Regions from separate parts of the Rhizobium sp. YTUHZ044 genome, predicted to be linked through region 2. Evidence: predicted binding sites of a transcription regulator. Region 2 holds the regulator's gene; the other holds the start of a gene.
The links. The regulator HrcA, encoded in region 2, represses chaperone genes, less so after heat shock. The targets are predictions, from matches to a motif close to GTTAGCACTCNCNNNNNGNGAGTGCTAAC.
Positions count from the first base shown of each region.

Region 1: groES (co-chaperone GroES) is a predicted target of HrcA. The motif match lies at 1,841-1,869, and genes of this name have one in related genera.

Region 1 is NZ_CP101426.1:465,009-472,851, reverse strand. It holds gene NL154_RS02295 (bifunctional riboflavin kinase/FAD synthetase) at 1-713, opposite strand, end outside; gene NL154_RS02290 (TIGR01459 family HAD-type hydrolase) at 728-1,576, opposite strand; gene groES (co-chaperone GroES) at 1,927-2,223, shown strand; gene groL (chaperonin GroEL) at 2,296-3,933, shown strand; gene NL154_RS02275 (hypothetical protein) at 4,615-5,061, shown strand; gene NL154_RS02270 (sigma-70 family RNA polymerase sigma factor) at 5,253-6,161, opposite strand; gene NL154_RS02265 (SDR family NAD(P)-dependent oxidoreductase) at 6,158-6,901, opposite strand; gene NL154_RS02260 (glutathione binding-like protein) at 7,305-7,843, opposite strand, start outside.
Region 2 is NZ_CP101426.1:3,752-11,594, reverse strand. It holds gene metK (methionine adenosyltransferase) at 1-960, shown strand, start outside; gene trmB (tRNA (guanine(46)-N(7))-methyltransferase TrmB) at 957-1,658, shown strand; gene NL154_RS00055 (DUF1150 family protein) at 1,798-2,055, opposite strand; gene NL154_RS00050 (Hsp20 family protein) at 2,103-2,528, opposite strand; gene NL154_RS00045 (nucleoside hydrolase) at 2,810-3,754, shown strand; gene grpE (nucleotide exchange factor GrpE) at 3,794-4,429, opposite strand; gene hrcA (heat-inducible transcriptional repressor HrcA) at 4,541-5,629, opposite strand; gene rph (ribonuclease PH) at 5,756-6,475, shown strand; gene NL154_RS00025 (VOC family protein) at 6,472-6,897, shown strand; gene rdgB (RdgB/HAM1 family non-canonical purine NTP pyrophosphatase) at 6,898-7,542, shown strand; gene hemW (radical SAM family heme chaperone HemW) at 7,552-7,843, shown strand, end outside.

The sequences.
Region 1 (7,843 bases), 460 kb from region 2:
ATTCCGTCCTGGCGGCGGAAGCGGACGGCGTAGATGCCGGCGGCGAGTTCGGCCTCGGGCGGCAGGCGCATGTTGGCGGTGGGAAAACCGAGCTGGCGGCCGAGCTTTTCGCCGTCGATCACCTCGGCTTCGACAGTGTAGCGGTAGCCCAGCATGCCGGCCGCTTCGCTGACATTGCCGTCCTTCAGGAGCGCCCGGATGTGGCTCGAAGAGACGACGTCGGCGTTCTCGTCGCGGAAGGCATCGATCAGAGTGACGCCGAAACCATAGGTCTGGCCGGCATTCATCAGAAAGGCAGGACCACCTTCGCGACCGCGACCGAAATGGAAATCGAAGCCGGTGACGACCTCGGAGGCGTCGAGCCAATCCTTCAGGATCGAATGGATGAAATCGTCGGCCGAGCGCTGCGAAAATTCATAGTCGAAGGGATATTCGATGACCGCATTGAAACCAAGGGTTTCCAGGATGCGGGCCTTGAGCGGCGCGGGCGTCAGACGGAAGACCGGTGTCTGCGGCCGGAACACCGTGCGCGGATGCGGCTCGAAGGTCAGCACCAGGGCAGGAATGCCGCGCGCCTTGGCGATTTCGAGCGCACGGTTCAGCACCGACTGATGGCCGCGATGCACGCCGTCGAAATTGCCGATGGCGATCACCCCGCCCTTGAGATGGGCGGGCAAGGGTTCGCGGGTTTCATTGCGGTGGAAGACGGTCATCGGCTGGCTTCTCTTCATGCAAGACGCGGCATCCACCACTTCGGCGCCGCCTTCTCCCGATCGAGATAGGCGTTGAGGATCGCTTCGTCGGTCTCGCCGTTCAAGGTGTATTCCTTCGCGTGAATACCGCCGCTGATGTAGAGAAGATCGAGACCGAAATTCAAGGCGCCGCGCACATCCGTCGGCATGCCGTCTCCGATCGCCAGCACGCGGTCAATGGAAAAATCGCCGCGAAGCTCGCGGGCGGCCGCAAGCGTCGCTTCGTAGATCGGCTGGTGCGGCTTGCCGGCAATGCGCGTTTTGCCGCCTAATTGCTCGTAATAGGCGGCCATGGCGCCGGCGCAGGGGATGATGCGATGGCCACGTTCGACGACGAGGTCGGGATTGGCGCAGATCATCGGCACGTCGCGTGCCTGAAAATCCAGAAGCATGTCGGTGTAATCCTCGGGCTTCTCCGTCTCGTCGTCGAAAAAGCCGGTGCAGACGAGCGATTGCGCTTCGCCCGCCGGCCGACGTTCGACGCCAATGCCTTCGAGAAGCGCCTTGTCGCGCTCGGGGCCGAGCAGAAAGACCGTCTTCGGCCCTTCTGAAATCAGCCCGCGAGTGACGTCGCCCGAGGTGACGATCCGGTCATAGGCGCTGTCGGGGACTCCGATATGGCGCAACTGCTCAACCACCTGCCAGGAAAGGCGCGGCGAATTGGTGATGAGGACGACGGCGACGCCGCTCTCACGCGCGGCTTGAAGGGCGGCGGCGGCCTTCGGAAACGGATCGACGCCGTTGTGAACCACCCCCCAGACGTCGCAGAGCACCACGTCGTAATGCGCCGATATCTGCGAGAAGTTTTCTATCCGCCTGGCCATGCCGATTTCCCGATTTGCTTCAGTCACCGGTGACATTGCAAAGGCGCAAGGCGATGGCAAGGCATTTTCTTCACCTTGGCAGACAAGAGCGCCGGCAATCCCGGCCAGAGCGAATGGCAAGGTCGGGCGACGTTGCCGAACGCAACGGTTAGAGAACATTTCAACGACAATCTCCGATAATTCACCGCCTCTTCACAATTCCGGCACAAAAATTCGTGATTGCTCTCATTGACTCCTCTCGGAGCCATCCCTAAATGCTCGAGCGCTAGCACTCACCTTAGAGGAGTGCTAACACTTATCCATGTGGACCGCTCCGGTCCGCGAATGTCATTCGATCGAGGGATTAGACAATGGCAAGCACCAATTTCCGTCCGCTTCACGACCGCGTCGTCGTTCGTCGCGTCGAGTCCGAAGAGAAGACCAAGGGCGGCATCATCATTCCCGACACCGCCAAGGAAAAGCCGCAGGAAGGCGAAATCGTCGCCGTCGGCTCCGGCGCACGTGACGAGTCCGGCAAGGTCGTGGCTCTCGACGTCAAGGCTGGCGACCGCGTTCTGTTCGGCAAGTGGTCCGGCACTGAAGTCAAGATCAACGGCGAAGACCTTCTGATCATGAAGGAAGCCGACATCATGGGCATCATCGGCTGATCGGCCGATCCGCTTTCCCGAAATGGCTGACGGGCGTTTCGCCCGAACAAATCGAATTCAGGAGTCACAAACATGGCAGCTAAAGAAATCAAGTTTGGCCGCACCGCGCGCGAAAAGATGCTGCGCGGCGTCGACATTCTCGCCGATGCAGTGAAGGTCACGCTCGGCCCGAAGGGTCGTAACGTCATCATCGACAAGTCGTTCGGCGCTCCGCGCATCACCAAGGACGGCGTTTCCGTCGCCAAGGAAATCGAACTCGAAGACAAGTTCGAAAACATGGGCGCCCAGATGGTCCGCGAAGTCGCTTCGAAGACCAACGACATCGCCGGCGACGGCACCACGACTGCAACCGTTCTTGCCCAGGCGATCGTTCGCGAAGGCGCCAAGGCCGTTGCCGCCGGCATGAACCCGATGGACCTGAAGCGCGGCATCGATCTCGCCGTTGCTGAAGTCGTCAAGGATCTCCAGGCCAAGGCCAAGAAGATCAACACTTCGGAGGAAGTCGCCCAAGTCGGCACGATCTCCGCAAACGGCGAACGTCAGGTCGGTCTCGACATTGCCGAAGCCATGCAGAAGGTCGGCAACGAAGGCGTCATCACGGTTGAAGAAGCCAAGACCGCCGAAACCGAACTCGAAGTCGTCGAAGGCATGCAGTTCGACCGCGGCTATCTCAGCCCCTACTTCGTCACCAACCCGGAAAAGATGGTCGCCGACCTCGAAGACGTCTTCATTCTCCTCCACGAGAAGAAGCTCTCGAACCTGCAGTCGATGCTCCCGGTTCTCGAAGCCGTCGTCCAGACCGGCAAGCCGCTCCTCATCATCGCTGAAGACGTCGAAGGCGAAGCCCTTGCAACGCTCGTCGTCAACAAGCTGCGCGGCGGCCTGAAGATTGCTGCCGTCAAGGCGCCTGGCTTCGGCGACCGCCGCAAGGCCATGCTCGAAGACATCGCCATCCTGACCGGCGGCACCGTCATCTCCGAGGACCTCGGCATCAAGCTCGAAAGCGTCACGCTCGACATGCTCGGCCGTGCCAAGAAGGTTTCGATCTCCAAGGAAAACACCACGATCGTCGACGGTTCGGGCGCCAAGTCCGACATCGAAGGCCGTGTTGCCCAGATCAAGGCGCAGATCGAAGAAACCACCTCCGACTACGACCGCGAGAAGCTGCAGGAACGCCTTGCCAAGCTCGCTGGTGGCGTTGCCGTCATCCGCGTCGGTGGCTCGACCGAAGTCGAAGTCAAGGAGAAGAAGGACCGCATCGACGACGCCCTCAACGCGACGCGCGCTGCCGTTCAGGAAGGCATCGTACCGGGCGGCGGCGTTGCCCTGCTCCGTTCTTCCGTCAAGATCTCCGCCAAGGGCGTCAACGACGACCAGGAAGCCGGCATCAACATAGTTCGTCGCGCTCTGCAGGCTCCGGCCCGCCAGATCGCTGAGAACGCTGGTGACGAAGCTTCGATTGTCGTTGGCAAGATCCTCGACAAGGATCAGGACAACTACGGCTACAACGCCCAGACCGGCGAATATGGCGACATGATCGGCATGGGCATCATCGACCCTGTCAAGGTCGTTCGCACCGCCCTGCAGGATGCCGCTTCCGTCGCATCGCTGCTGATCACCACCGAAGCCATGATCGCCGAGCTGCCGAAGAAGGACGCTCCGGCTATGCCGGGCGGCATGGGCGGCATGGGCGGTATGGACATGATGTGATAGGCCTCCGGCCTGTCACAACATCGTCCATGAAACCGCCCATCATTCAAAATGGTTCAGCGCGTAAAGCGCGCTGAACTGGCGGTATGGACATGATGTGATAGGCGAAAGCCGTCACTGAAATCCATTCCGGCACATCCGGAACAGGAAGGGCGGCCCTCGGGTCGCCCTTTTCTTTTCGCCAAAAATGATTCGATCCGTTGCGCGCTATTTTATGCTGCGCAGTGCGTCCGCGCTCGCGAAGCTTTCGTCAGGCTTATGTCGCCGCTCATTTCCTATGCGCGGGAGATTGCTTACGGGGGGCAGGCTTTCTCCCGCAAGCGCAGCGAAACGGGTCGAAAAGCGCTGAAACTGATCACTTCTGGCCGAAGACGCGGGGATGCCGACATTTCCCGCAACTGATGCCGATCCGAACAGCCCTTAAAAAGCCGTTGCCGTTTGTGCAAAAGCTCCTATAAATCCGCGCTGCAATTGATGCGCGCCCGGCGATGATTTTCGCCATCAGACGAGCGCGAGAAGGCGATGCCATAGTTGCGTACTCGAGAGGCTCCGGTCCGGAGACTCGAACGGCCGCAACGATCGCCGGTGTAGGCGCGGGCATTATGCCCCTGTCCCATGATCCTGTTTCTTTGTGTTTGCCGAGCGTGCGGCGTCGGAGCCGCATCCGAACTGGGGAACGCCTTGTTTAAGATCGCCAAAGCCAATGCAGCCGTGCCCTTGATGACCGGCTCCCTGAACGACAATCATCAAAATCACCAGATGCTTGCTCAGCTGTCAGTTTCCGAAAGCTGGACCGGAGATTTTTCGACCGGCCTGATCCGTCTCGGCAAATGGAGCGCGATGCTGCACGGCATCTCCGCCGATGAATGCGGCCTGCTGAACCTGATCCGCTGCTACGATACCAAGGATCGCAGCCACGTGCTGGAGCTGTTCGAGCAGGCGGCGACGCACTGCTCCTCTTTCTGTTTTTCGACGACGATCATCACGCGGAACGGTTTCCGTCAGCCGCTGTTCTGCATGGGGGAGTCGAGCGGGCTCGAGGAGAAATACAGCGGCCGCATGGCCGGCGTCTTCATCTTTCCGCGCTTCAAGCTGCAAGACGCAACCCAGATCACAAGCTGGCAGTGAAGACCGGCGACGCGAGATAAAGGCCGCCTCAGGGCTCAGCCACTAACGTAAAACGTGGAATCGCTAAATTTGCGGTTCCCTAAGCCTATCGCGTGAACCTAACTTCACGTGGCAGGCTTTCGGGCATTGGCTTCTGATTTGGTATTCGGCGCATAGCGGGCCGCGAGAAAGCTCGTCTCGACCAGTATCGGTCACCGCGATGCGGCCGGCATGACATCAGCACCATCCATGACATAGGTCGCGTAGCGATGGTCGCGGATCAGGCTTATCTTTTGCCCGCGCCATTCGAGCAGCATGAAATAGGAAGGACCGCCCGACGGTTCGGCCGATACCAGCAATATTTCCCGGCCTTCCAGCCAGGCCGGTTCGAGCCTGACCGGCGGATATTGGGCATAGTAGGTGAAGAACCGACCGACGTCGGCGGCACCCGAGATTTCCGGCCGTCGCGCCTGGCGAAGCCGAACGTCATCGGCCAGCAAGCGACGCAGCGCGTCCCAATCTTGGGCGTTGAAGAGCGCTGCAAAGTTCTGGGCCTCGGGACTTGGCGACGGCGCGACCTCAGACCGCACGTCGGAGATCGCGCGCAATCGCGTCCTACCGCGCGACAGATGGGCCTTGACGGCATCGACACTCAGTTCCAGCAGCGCTGCGATATCCGCAAGCGACTCTCCCAGCACATCCTTGAGGATCACCGCGCTGCGTTGCGGCACCGGCAATTCTGCAAAATGACCCAGGGCGATACTCACCGTGTCCCGCCGGATCAGCGCGTCCTCCGGGCCGACGGCGCTGATATCGGCCAGATCAAAGGCCATCTCAAGCGGCTCCGACCGGCGCGTACTGCGCTGGCGCAGGGCATCTATGGCTCGATTGTGGACGATGCGAAACAGCCACGGTCGCAGCCGCGTGCCCGGTGGGATCGAGCCGGCCGTCGCAAATACCCTGACAAACGCGTCCTGAATCACGTCCTCGCCGTCGATCACCGAACCCACCAGACGAGCAGCATAACGATGCAGTTGGGGGCGAAGCGCGTCCGCTTCCCTGGCCAGGTCTTCGAGCAGAGTTTTCCTCTCTTCGGCCCCGAGAGCTGGGTCTTTCGTCATTCGATGACCGTCACACCCGTATCACCACGCACGGCATAGACCATGGCCTCGGCGAGGCCGGAATCGCCGATCAGTTCGGCGACCGTATCACCGAAAGTCCGCGGCGTCATGTCCGGCCAGGTGGCGGCCTGCTCGGCAAATGTCCGACCCGCCTTCGCAGCATAGGCCCCAATTCCGGTATCGCCCACACCAGTTCCAACGAACATCTGCCGGGGAACGATGACCCGGAACCGCAAGCCCAGGCCGAGTTCGGCCGACAAGTCTTCGGCATATTTTGCAATGAACCACTGCGCGCGCTTGGCGCCGGCATAACCTCCCGATAGCGGCGACCCCTGCACGGCGGCTCCGCTGGAGACCAGGACGACGAGCCCGCCCGGCGCCATTGGCAAAGTCAGGGCAGCCTGTACCCATTGCAGCGCGGCCTTGACGTCCACATTCCAGTTGGTCGTGAATGCCTCCCAGCCAATGCGGTCGATCCGTTCCATGGACGGTTTCGCACCGGCATTCATGATGACAACATCAGGTCGCGTCTGCTCCATGATCCGCCACGCCGCGTCGGCATCGGTCGCATCGGCGGATATGGCGGTGACGGCCGGTTGCTTAGCCGGCCGCTGCTCAGCCGTCGCGTCTCGGGCGACCACGGTGACTTCGGCCGCGCGAGCAACGAATGCCTCGGCGAGCCCACTCCCCAAGCCGCGGCTCCCGCCGACGACCACGATTCGCTTTCCTTCCAGATCCATTTCTCAGTCCTTAGTCGGGTTGGTTTCGACCGCTCGACGACGGTCGCAACAACGACGCTTCAAGGAGGTGAAAAGAGTCATCGCCATCTGCGATTTGTGGAAGCCGGCGTCAAAAAAGCCTGACTCCGACCGAATGCCGCCGGGATTGCGGTCGTCAGCCGAAGCGGATCGCGTCCTTGATACGGGGTTTGCCGGTTTCCAGTCGGACTACCGCGCCGAACCTCCACATCTGCGGCGATCGCGAAGTTCGGGCGATGCGGGTTCTTGCAAAAGCTGACGTTCACTCCCCGGGAGAGAGAGGCAATCGAAGCCGCGTTGAGTGTCCGAAATCTCCAGCTTGAGTAATACCCCCTTAGTGGCTGGGCCTCAGGGCGGCCTTTTGCATTTTCCGGCGGATCGTCCGTTACTCCGGTTTGACCGGAATGTTGAGGCCTCTGGCGCTTGCCGGGCGGGCGATGCAGCGCTCCAGCCAATCCGAGACTGCGGGGAATTTCGCATAGTCGAGAATCTCACGGCCGCCATAGAAGATGTCGGCGCCGCGGACCCAGGTGAAGGTGGTGATGTCGGCGATCGTATATTGATCGCCCATGATCCACTGACGGCCCTGCAACCGGCCTTCGAGCACGCCGAGCAGGCGTTTGGATTCATCGCGGTAACGCTCCACCGGATAGGAATTATTGGCGACCTTGTCGGCGGCGAATTTGTGGAAATGGCCGAACTGGCCGAGCATCGGACCTATTCCGGCCATCTGGAAAAACACCCACTGGATGCATTCATAGCGGCCGGCGGCATCGGCGGGGATGAGCTTGCCGGTCTTTTCGGCGAGGTAGAGCAGGATGGCGCCGGATTCGAACAGGCCGATCGGCTTTCCCCCAGGCCCGTCCGGATCGATGATCGCCGGAATGCGGCCGTTCGGGTTCAGGGATTCGAATTCCGGCGACT
Region 2 (7,843 bases):
GGCTACGAGCAGGACGGCTTCCACTGGAAGAAGGCAAAGATCGACGTGCTGCTGCACTCTCAGTCGGCCGACATCGCCCAGGGCGTCGACAGCGCCGCCGACCAGCAGGGCGACGAGGGCGCCGGCGACCAGGGCATCATGTTCGGTTACGCCTGCAAGGAAACGCCGGACCTGATGCCGGCCCCGATCTATTATTCCCACAGGATTCTGCGGCTGCTTGCAGCCGCCCGCAAGAAGGGTGACGGCGAAGTCGCCAAGCTCGGCCCCGACGCCAAGAGCCAGGTGACCGTGCGTTACGTCGACGGCAAGCCGTCGGAAGTGACCTCGATCGTGCTTTCGACCCAGCATCTCGACGAGAGCTGGGATTCCAAGAAGGTTCGCGCGGTCGTCGAACCCTATATCCGCGAAGCACTCGGCGAACTGAAGATCGCCGAGGATTGCAAGTGGTACATCAACCCGACCGGCAAGTTCGTCATCGGCGGACCGGACGGCGATGCAGGCCTCACCGGCCGCAAGATCATCGTTGACACCTATGGCGGTGCGGCTCCGCATGGCGGCGGCGCATTCTCCGGCAAGGACACGACCAAGGTCGACCGTTCGGCTGCCTATGCCGCCCGCTACCTCGCCAAGAACGTCGTCGCCGCCGGCCTTGCCGACCGCTGCACGATCCAACTCTCCTACGCCATCGGCGTCGCGCAGCCGCTGTCGATCTATGTCGACCTGCACGGCACCGGCAAGGGTGTGTCGGAAGACCAGGTCGAAGCGGCGATCCGTCAGAATATGGACCTCTCGCCATCGGGCATCCGCCGTCACCTCGACCTCAACAAGCCAATCTACGCCAAGACCTCGGCCTACGGCCATTTCGGCCGCAAGGCCGGCCGTGACGGCTCGTTCTCCTGGGAGCGCACCGACCTCGTCAAGGCGCTCAAGGAAGCCGTCAAGACCAAGGCTGCTGCATGACGGATATGGAGCGCCGGGGACGGGCGACCGAAGCCTTTTTCGGTCGCCGCAAGGGAAAGGCCCTGCGCGAACAGCAGGCGGAAACGCTGAACAGCCTGCTCCCGGCATTCCTCATCGATCTCTCGGCGGCTCCCCCGGAGCCGCTGACATCCCTCTTCCCGATCCCGGTCACGACATTGCGGCTGGAAATCGGTTTCGGCGGCGGCGAACATCTGATTCATCGGGCGCTCGAAAGACCTTCGACCGGTTTCATCGGCGTCGAACCCTTCGTCAATTCGATGCAGAAGCTTTTGTCGCGCATCGGCGAAACCGGTGCCTCCAATATCCGCGTCTATAATGACGATGCAACGCAACTGCTCGACTGGCTGCCGGATGGCACGCTCGACAAGATTGATCTGCTCTATCCCGACCCATGGCCGAAGCGGAAGCACTGGAAGCGCCGCTTCGTCTCGAAGACCAATCTCGACCGCTTTCATCGCGTGCTGAAGCCCGGCGGCCTTTTCTGCTTCGCCTCCGACATCGACACCTATGTGAACTGGACGCTGATCAAATGCCGCGACCATGGCGGCTTCGACTGGATGGCGGAAAACGCGGCGGATTGGCTGACCCCCTATGAGGGCTGGCCGAGCACGCGCTACGAGACGAAAGCGCGCCGCGAGGGCCGTTCCTCGGCCTATCTGACATTCAGGAAGATCTGACTTCAGCGAACACTGCGCTGGAAGCAATTGAAGGCCATGTAGTGCCGTGCGGCACCAACGACGATTAGTTCCGAAGCAGTATGGCTTTCAAATGCATGATGGCATTTGGTTTTTCAGAGGCACTGATGGCGTTTGACGGTCAGTGCAGACTGACCGTCTTCAATTCGTCTTCGGCCGCCTTGAAGAAGGTGCTGGAGCGGTTGTCCGTCAGAAGGATGGGCGTGCCGTCGGCGCCGAAGAGTGCCCAGAGATCGACGTTCGGATCGATATCCGGCGCCTCTGGGAAGCACTTGGCGACCTCTTCAGTGCGCATCTTTCTGATATAGGCGACCTCGCCGTTGCCGATGTGGGCAAGCTCGGATTTGGTCAAGCGAGACGTGGCTTCTTTCATCAACATTCCTGTTCCTCCGGGAGAAGGGACCAACGGTTCGACAAACCGTTGTGCTACTGTGAAACCGAAATGTTAATTTTCTTGACCATGCGGGCGGGTTCGGGACGAATTAGATCGACGGAGAGCAGACCGTTCTTGAGGCCGGCGCCAAGCACCTGCATGCCGTCGGCCAGCACGAAGGTGCGCTGAAACTGGCGGGCGGCGATGCCGCGATAGAGATAGTCCCGCTCGCCCTGCTCCAGCTGGCGGCCGCGGATCACAAGCTGGTTCTCCTCGGTGGAGACATCAAGCTCCTCCTCGCTGAAACCGGCAACCGCAAGGGTGATGCGCAGACGTTCGGGGGCGCCGCTGTCGGCGGCGATGCGTTCGATATTGTAAGGCGGGTATCCGTCGCTCGCCTTGGAAATGCGCTCCAGCGTCTTTTCCATGGCGTCGAAGCCCAGAAGCAAAGGGCTGGCGAAAGGCGTAATGCGGCTCATCTCTTTTCAAGTCCTTGATGCAAGCGACCATCCCGGACCTCAAGCGCAGCATCCGGATGCCGCTAATATGGGGGCATGATTACGGCGCTGCAAGGCGCGCACGACCCTCCCCAATTTAAACATCTGTCAATTTTCGAATGGCCGCGGCCGCCTCCTTGCTTGACAAAGGACCTGCTGCCTCGCATCAAAACATGCCCGCGCGTAATGTGCCGATTTGTGACGGGAAATGAAGAGATGGTGTCTGCCGGGACAACCGGCATGGCGGAAACGGGACGAGTGGAATGGCAAGCGCGAGAAAGATCATCATCGACACGGATCCCGGCCAGGATGACGCGGCCGCCATCATGCTGGCTTTCGGCAGCCGCGATGAGCTCGAGGTGCTGGGGATCACGACGGTCGCTGGCAACGTGCCGCTGTCATTCACCAGCCGCAACGCGCGCATCGTCTGCGAGCTCTGCAGCCGCACGGATGTAAAGATTTTCGCCGGAGCCGATAGGCCGATCGCCCGCAAGCTGGTGACGGCAGAGCATGTGCATGGCAAGACCGGGCTCGACGGCCCTGATCTGCCCGAACCGACGATGGCGCTGCAGCCCGGCCACTCCGTCGATTTCATCATCGAGACGCTGCGCCGCGAGCCGGAGGGCACAGTGACGCTCTGCACGCTCGGGCCGCTCACCAATATCGGCATGGCCTTCCAGAGGGCGCCCGACATCGTTGCCCGCGTTCGCGAGCTGGTGATGATGGGCGGTGGCTTTTTCGAGGGCGGCAACATTACACCGGCCGCCGAATTCAACATTTATGTCGACCCCGAAGCCGCCGACATCGTTTTCCGCTCCGGCGTCCCGATCGTGATGATGCCGCTCGACGTGACGCACCAGCTGCTGACCCGCAAGGACCGGGTCAAGCGCATGGCCGAGATCGGCACGGCGCCGGCAAAGGCCATGGTCGAAATGCTGGAATTCTTCGAACGCTTCGATATCGAGAAATACGGTTCCGACGGCGGGCCGCTGCACGACCCGACGGTTGTCGCCTATCTGCTGAAACCAGAGCTTTTCCAGGGCCGGGACTGCAATGTCGAAATCGAGGTCCAGTCCGAACTCACCGTCGGGATGACCGTCGTCGACTGGTGGCATGTGACCGACCGCAAGCGCAATGCCAAGGTCATGCGCCATGTCGATGCGGACGGCTTCTTCGATCTGCTGATCGAACGCTTCGCCCGCATCTGATTTTTATCTCCTTCTCCGAGCCGGAGAGGGAAACCGAGCTCAGGCGTCCTTCTCGTCGAAGACGGAATTGATCTCGGCCTCGACCGGCTTCGGGCCACCCTTGGCGACGCCGACCATGGCCGGGCGCAGGACGCGTTCGCCGATGGTGAAGCCGGCCTGCACGACCTGGACGACGGTATTGTTCGGCACTTCGGAGTTCGGCACTTCGAACATCGCCTGATGGAAATTCGGATCGAATTTCTGGCCAACCGGCTCCAGCTTGCGAACGCCGTGGCGCTCCAGCGCCGCGAGCATCGCGCGCTCGGTCATCTCCACACCTTCGATCAGCGTGGTGAGGCCGGCATCGGCCGTGGCCTTGGTCTCCGGAGAGATGGCGTCCAGTGCCCGGCGCAAATTGTCCGAGACGGCGAGCATGTCCCGGGCGAAACCGGCGACGGAATAGGATTTTGCATCCTTGACCTCGCGCTCGGTGCGGCGGCGCAGATTATCCATCTCGGCGGCAAGGCGCAGATAGCGGTCACGCAGCTCGGCATTCTCGGCCTTCAGGAGGTCGATCGGATCCGGCTGGTTTGCCTCCTCCTGCCCGGCAGTGGCTGTTTCGACGTTGACGGCAGCGTCGGCTGCGGCGTTGGCCGCAGTTGCGTCAGGTCCGTTTTTCGTCGTTTCATCGGTCATGACGGTCTCCGGTTGGTATTTTCAGATGCGCCCGATATCGAGGTTTGACCGGAAAAAATCAAGTCTGCGTGACGAAGAAGCGAAAATTCCGCGGCTTCGCCAGTGATGACATCAAAGCGGATTGCGCGACAGGCGGGAGACGAGCTGGGCGGTATAATCCACCATCGGCACGATACGGGAATAATTGAGCCGCGTCGGGCCGATGACACCGACGGCGCCGACAATCCGGTCGTCCTCGTCGCGATAGGGCGCGACGATGAGCGACGAGCCGGACAGCGAGAAGAGCTTGTTTTCCGAACCGATGAAGATCCGAACGCCCGAACCACTTTCGGCCAGGTTAAGAAGCTCGATCAGGCTATCCTTCTTTTCGAGATCATCGAACAGCATGCGCAGCCGGTCGAGATCTTCGGCGCCGGCGAGGCCTTCGAGCAGATTGGCGCGGCCACGGATGATCAGCTGGGCGGGCTTTCCCTCGTCCGGGCTGCCGGCCCAGACGGCGATGCCGCGCTCGACAAGATCGCGCGAGAGCGCATCGAGTTCGTGACGGACATCATCCTTCAGACGGCTTAATTGTTTGCGCAGCTCCGGCAGCGTCTGGCCGGACATGTGGGCGTTGAGGAAATTCGCCGCCTCCGTCAATTGCGACGAGGTGATGCCTGCCGGCAGTTCGATGATGCGGTTTTCCACCTGATCGTGATCGCCGACGAGTACGGCGAGCGCCTTTGTCGGCTCAAGCCGGATGAACTCGACATGTTTCAACACCGGATCGCTTTTCGAGGTGATGACGAGGCCGGCCCCGCGCGAGATGCCGGAAAGCATGCGACTCGCCTCGTTCATCATCGATTCTACCGGATTGCCGCCGCTTTCGGCCCGCACCTGGCGATCGATGCTGGCACGCTCCTCGGCGGAGAGATCGCCGATCTGCATGAAGGCATCGACGAAGAAGCGCAGCCCGATCTGGGTCGGCAGCCGGCCGGCGCTGACATGCGGGGAATAGATGAGACCGAGCTCTTCGAGATCGCTCATGACGTTGCGCACCGAGGCCGGCGACAGCGACATCGGCAGCAGGCGCGACAGATTGCGCGAGCCGAGCGGCTCGCCGCTTTCAAGATACCCTTCGACGATGCGGCGGAAAATTTCCCTGGAGCGTTCGTCCAGTGCAGCAACGGCATCCGAAACCGACGTCGACCTGATGCCCATGAACCTTTTCAAACCCACGCTGATGATGCTCCCGAAAATATAGTCAAACTCGCACCCGTGGCAAAAGGGAATTTGCAAATGGGCGCCGCCAATCGTAGAAGCGGTCAACAACTCCAGGAGATGAGAATGCGGCCTTCAGGCAGAAAAACCGACCAGATGCGCAAGGTCTCGTTCGAGCGCAATTTTTCCAAGCATGCGGAAGGCTCGTGCCTGGTGAAATTCGGCGATACGCACGTGCTTTGCACCGCGAGCCTCGAGGAAAAGACGCCGCCATGGCTGCGCAACACCGGCAAGGGCTGGGTCACGGCCGAATACGGCATGCTGCCGCGGGCAACCGGCGAGCGCATGAAGCGCGAGGCCGCCGCCGGCAAGCAGGGCGGCCGCACGCAGGAAATCCAACGGCTGATCGGCCGGTCGCTGCGCGCCGTCGTCGATCTGCAGGCGCTCGGCGAAAAGCAGATCACGCTCGATTGCGACGTCATCCAGGCCGACGGCGGCACACGGACGGCCTCGATCACCGGCGGCTGGATCGCGCTCTACGACTGCCTGAAATGGATGGAAAGCCGCAACATGATCAAGGTCGACCGGGTCCTGAAGGACCACGTCGCCGCCATCTCCTGCGGCGTTTTCGCCAGCCAACCGGTCATCGACCTCGATTATCTCGAGGATTCCTCGGCCGAGACCGACGCAAATTTCGTCATGACCGGCGCCGGCGGCATCGTCGAAATCCAGGGCACGGCCGAAGGCACGCCGTTCAGCGAAGAGGAATTCAGTTCGCTGATGCGGCTTGCCAAGAACGGCATCGGCGAACTCGTCGCCCTGCAGAAAGAGGCGATTGCGGGATGAACCCCATGCTGGAAGGCATGTTGGAAACGGCGCTCTATGCGCGCGATCTCGATCAGGCCGAGACGTTCTACGAAGACGTTCTCGGGCTTGAAAAGATCACCCGCGCCGGCAATCGGCATGTCTTCTTCCGCTGTGGGCCTGGCGTTCTCCTGATCTTCAACCCCGAGGAAACGATAAAGCCACCGGCACCCGACGCACTGCAGGTGCCGCCGCACGGCATGACCGGGCAAGGCCATGCCTGTTTCCGGGTGTCCGGTCGCAATATCGATGCGATGGCCGAACAGCTGATGGCGGCTGACGTCGCGATCGAATCCGAGGTGCACTGGCCAAACGGCGGCCGCTCGATCTATTTCCGCGACCCTGCCGGCAACAGCCTGGAATGCGCGGAGGCAAAAATCTGGGGCATCGAACAGGATATCTGAATGCGCAAGCTCGAAACCAAAACCATCGTCGTCGCCAGCCACAATGCCGGCAAGATCCGCGAGATCCAGGAACTGATCGGACCGCTCGGCTTCACCGCCAAGTCTGCGGCCGAACTGAATTTCGTCGAACCTGACGAGACCGGCACGAGCTTCGAGGAGAATGCGACGATCAAGGCGGTCGCTTCAGCCAATGCCGCGGGCATGCCGGCGCTTTCGGATGATTCCGGCCTGGTGGTCGACGCGCTCGGCGGCGATCCCGGCGTCTACACCGCCAACTGGGCGGAGACGGCAGACGGCACGCGCGACTTCGACATGGCGATGGCCAAGGTGGAAAAGGCGCTGCAGGATGCGGGCGCCACGACGCCGGAACAGCGCGGGGCGCGTTTCGTCAGCGTACTTTGCCTGGCTTGGCCGGACGGGCACACGGAGCTTTTCCGCGGCGAGGTCGAAGGCAACGTCGTCTGGCCGCCGCGGGGCACCCAGGGCTTCGGCTATGATCCGGTTTTCCAGCCCGAGGGTTACGACGTTACCTTCGGCGAAATGAGCGGCGAGGAGAAACACGGCTGGAACGTCGGCAAGCCACAGGCGCTGTCGCACCGGGCCCGTGCCTTCAAACTTTTCGTCGAAACCTGCCTGGAGGCATAAGGTCTGTTCGTGGGCAATTTCGATACGCCAAGCCTCTCGCGCGACGCCGCGCTGCTGCCCGATACCGGCGAGCCCGGCTTCGGCGTCTATGTGCATTGGCCCTTCTGCGCGGCGAAGTGTCCCTATTGCGACTTCAACAGCCATGTACGCCATCAGCCGGTGGACCAGGAGCGCTTTGCATCAGCCTTTTTGAAGGAGATGGCGGCGGTCCGGGCAATGAGCGGTCCGAAGACGGTGACGAGCATCTTTCTCGGCGGCGGCACACCGTCGCTGATGAAGCCGGAGACGGTCAATGCCATTC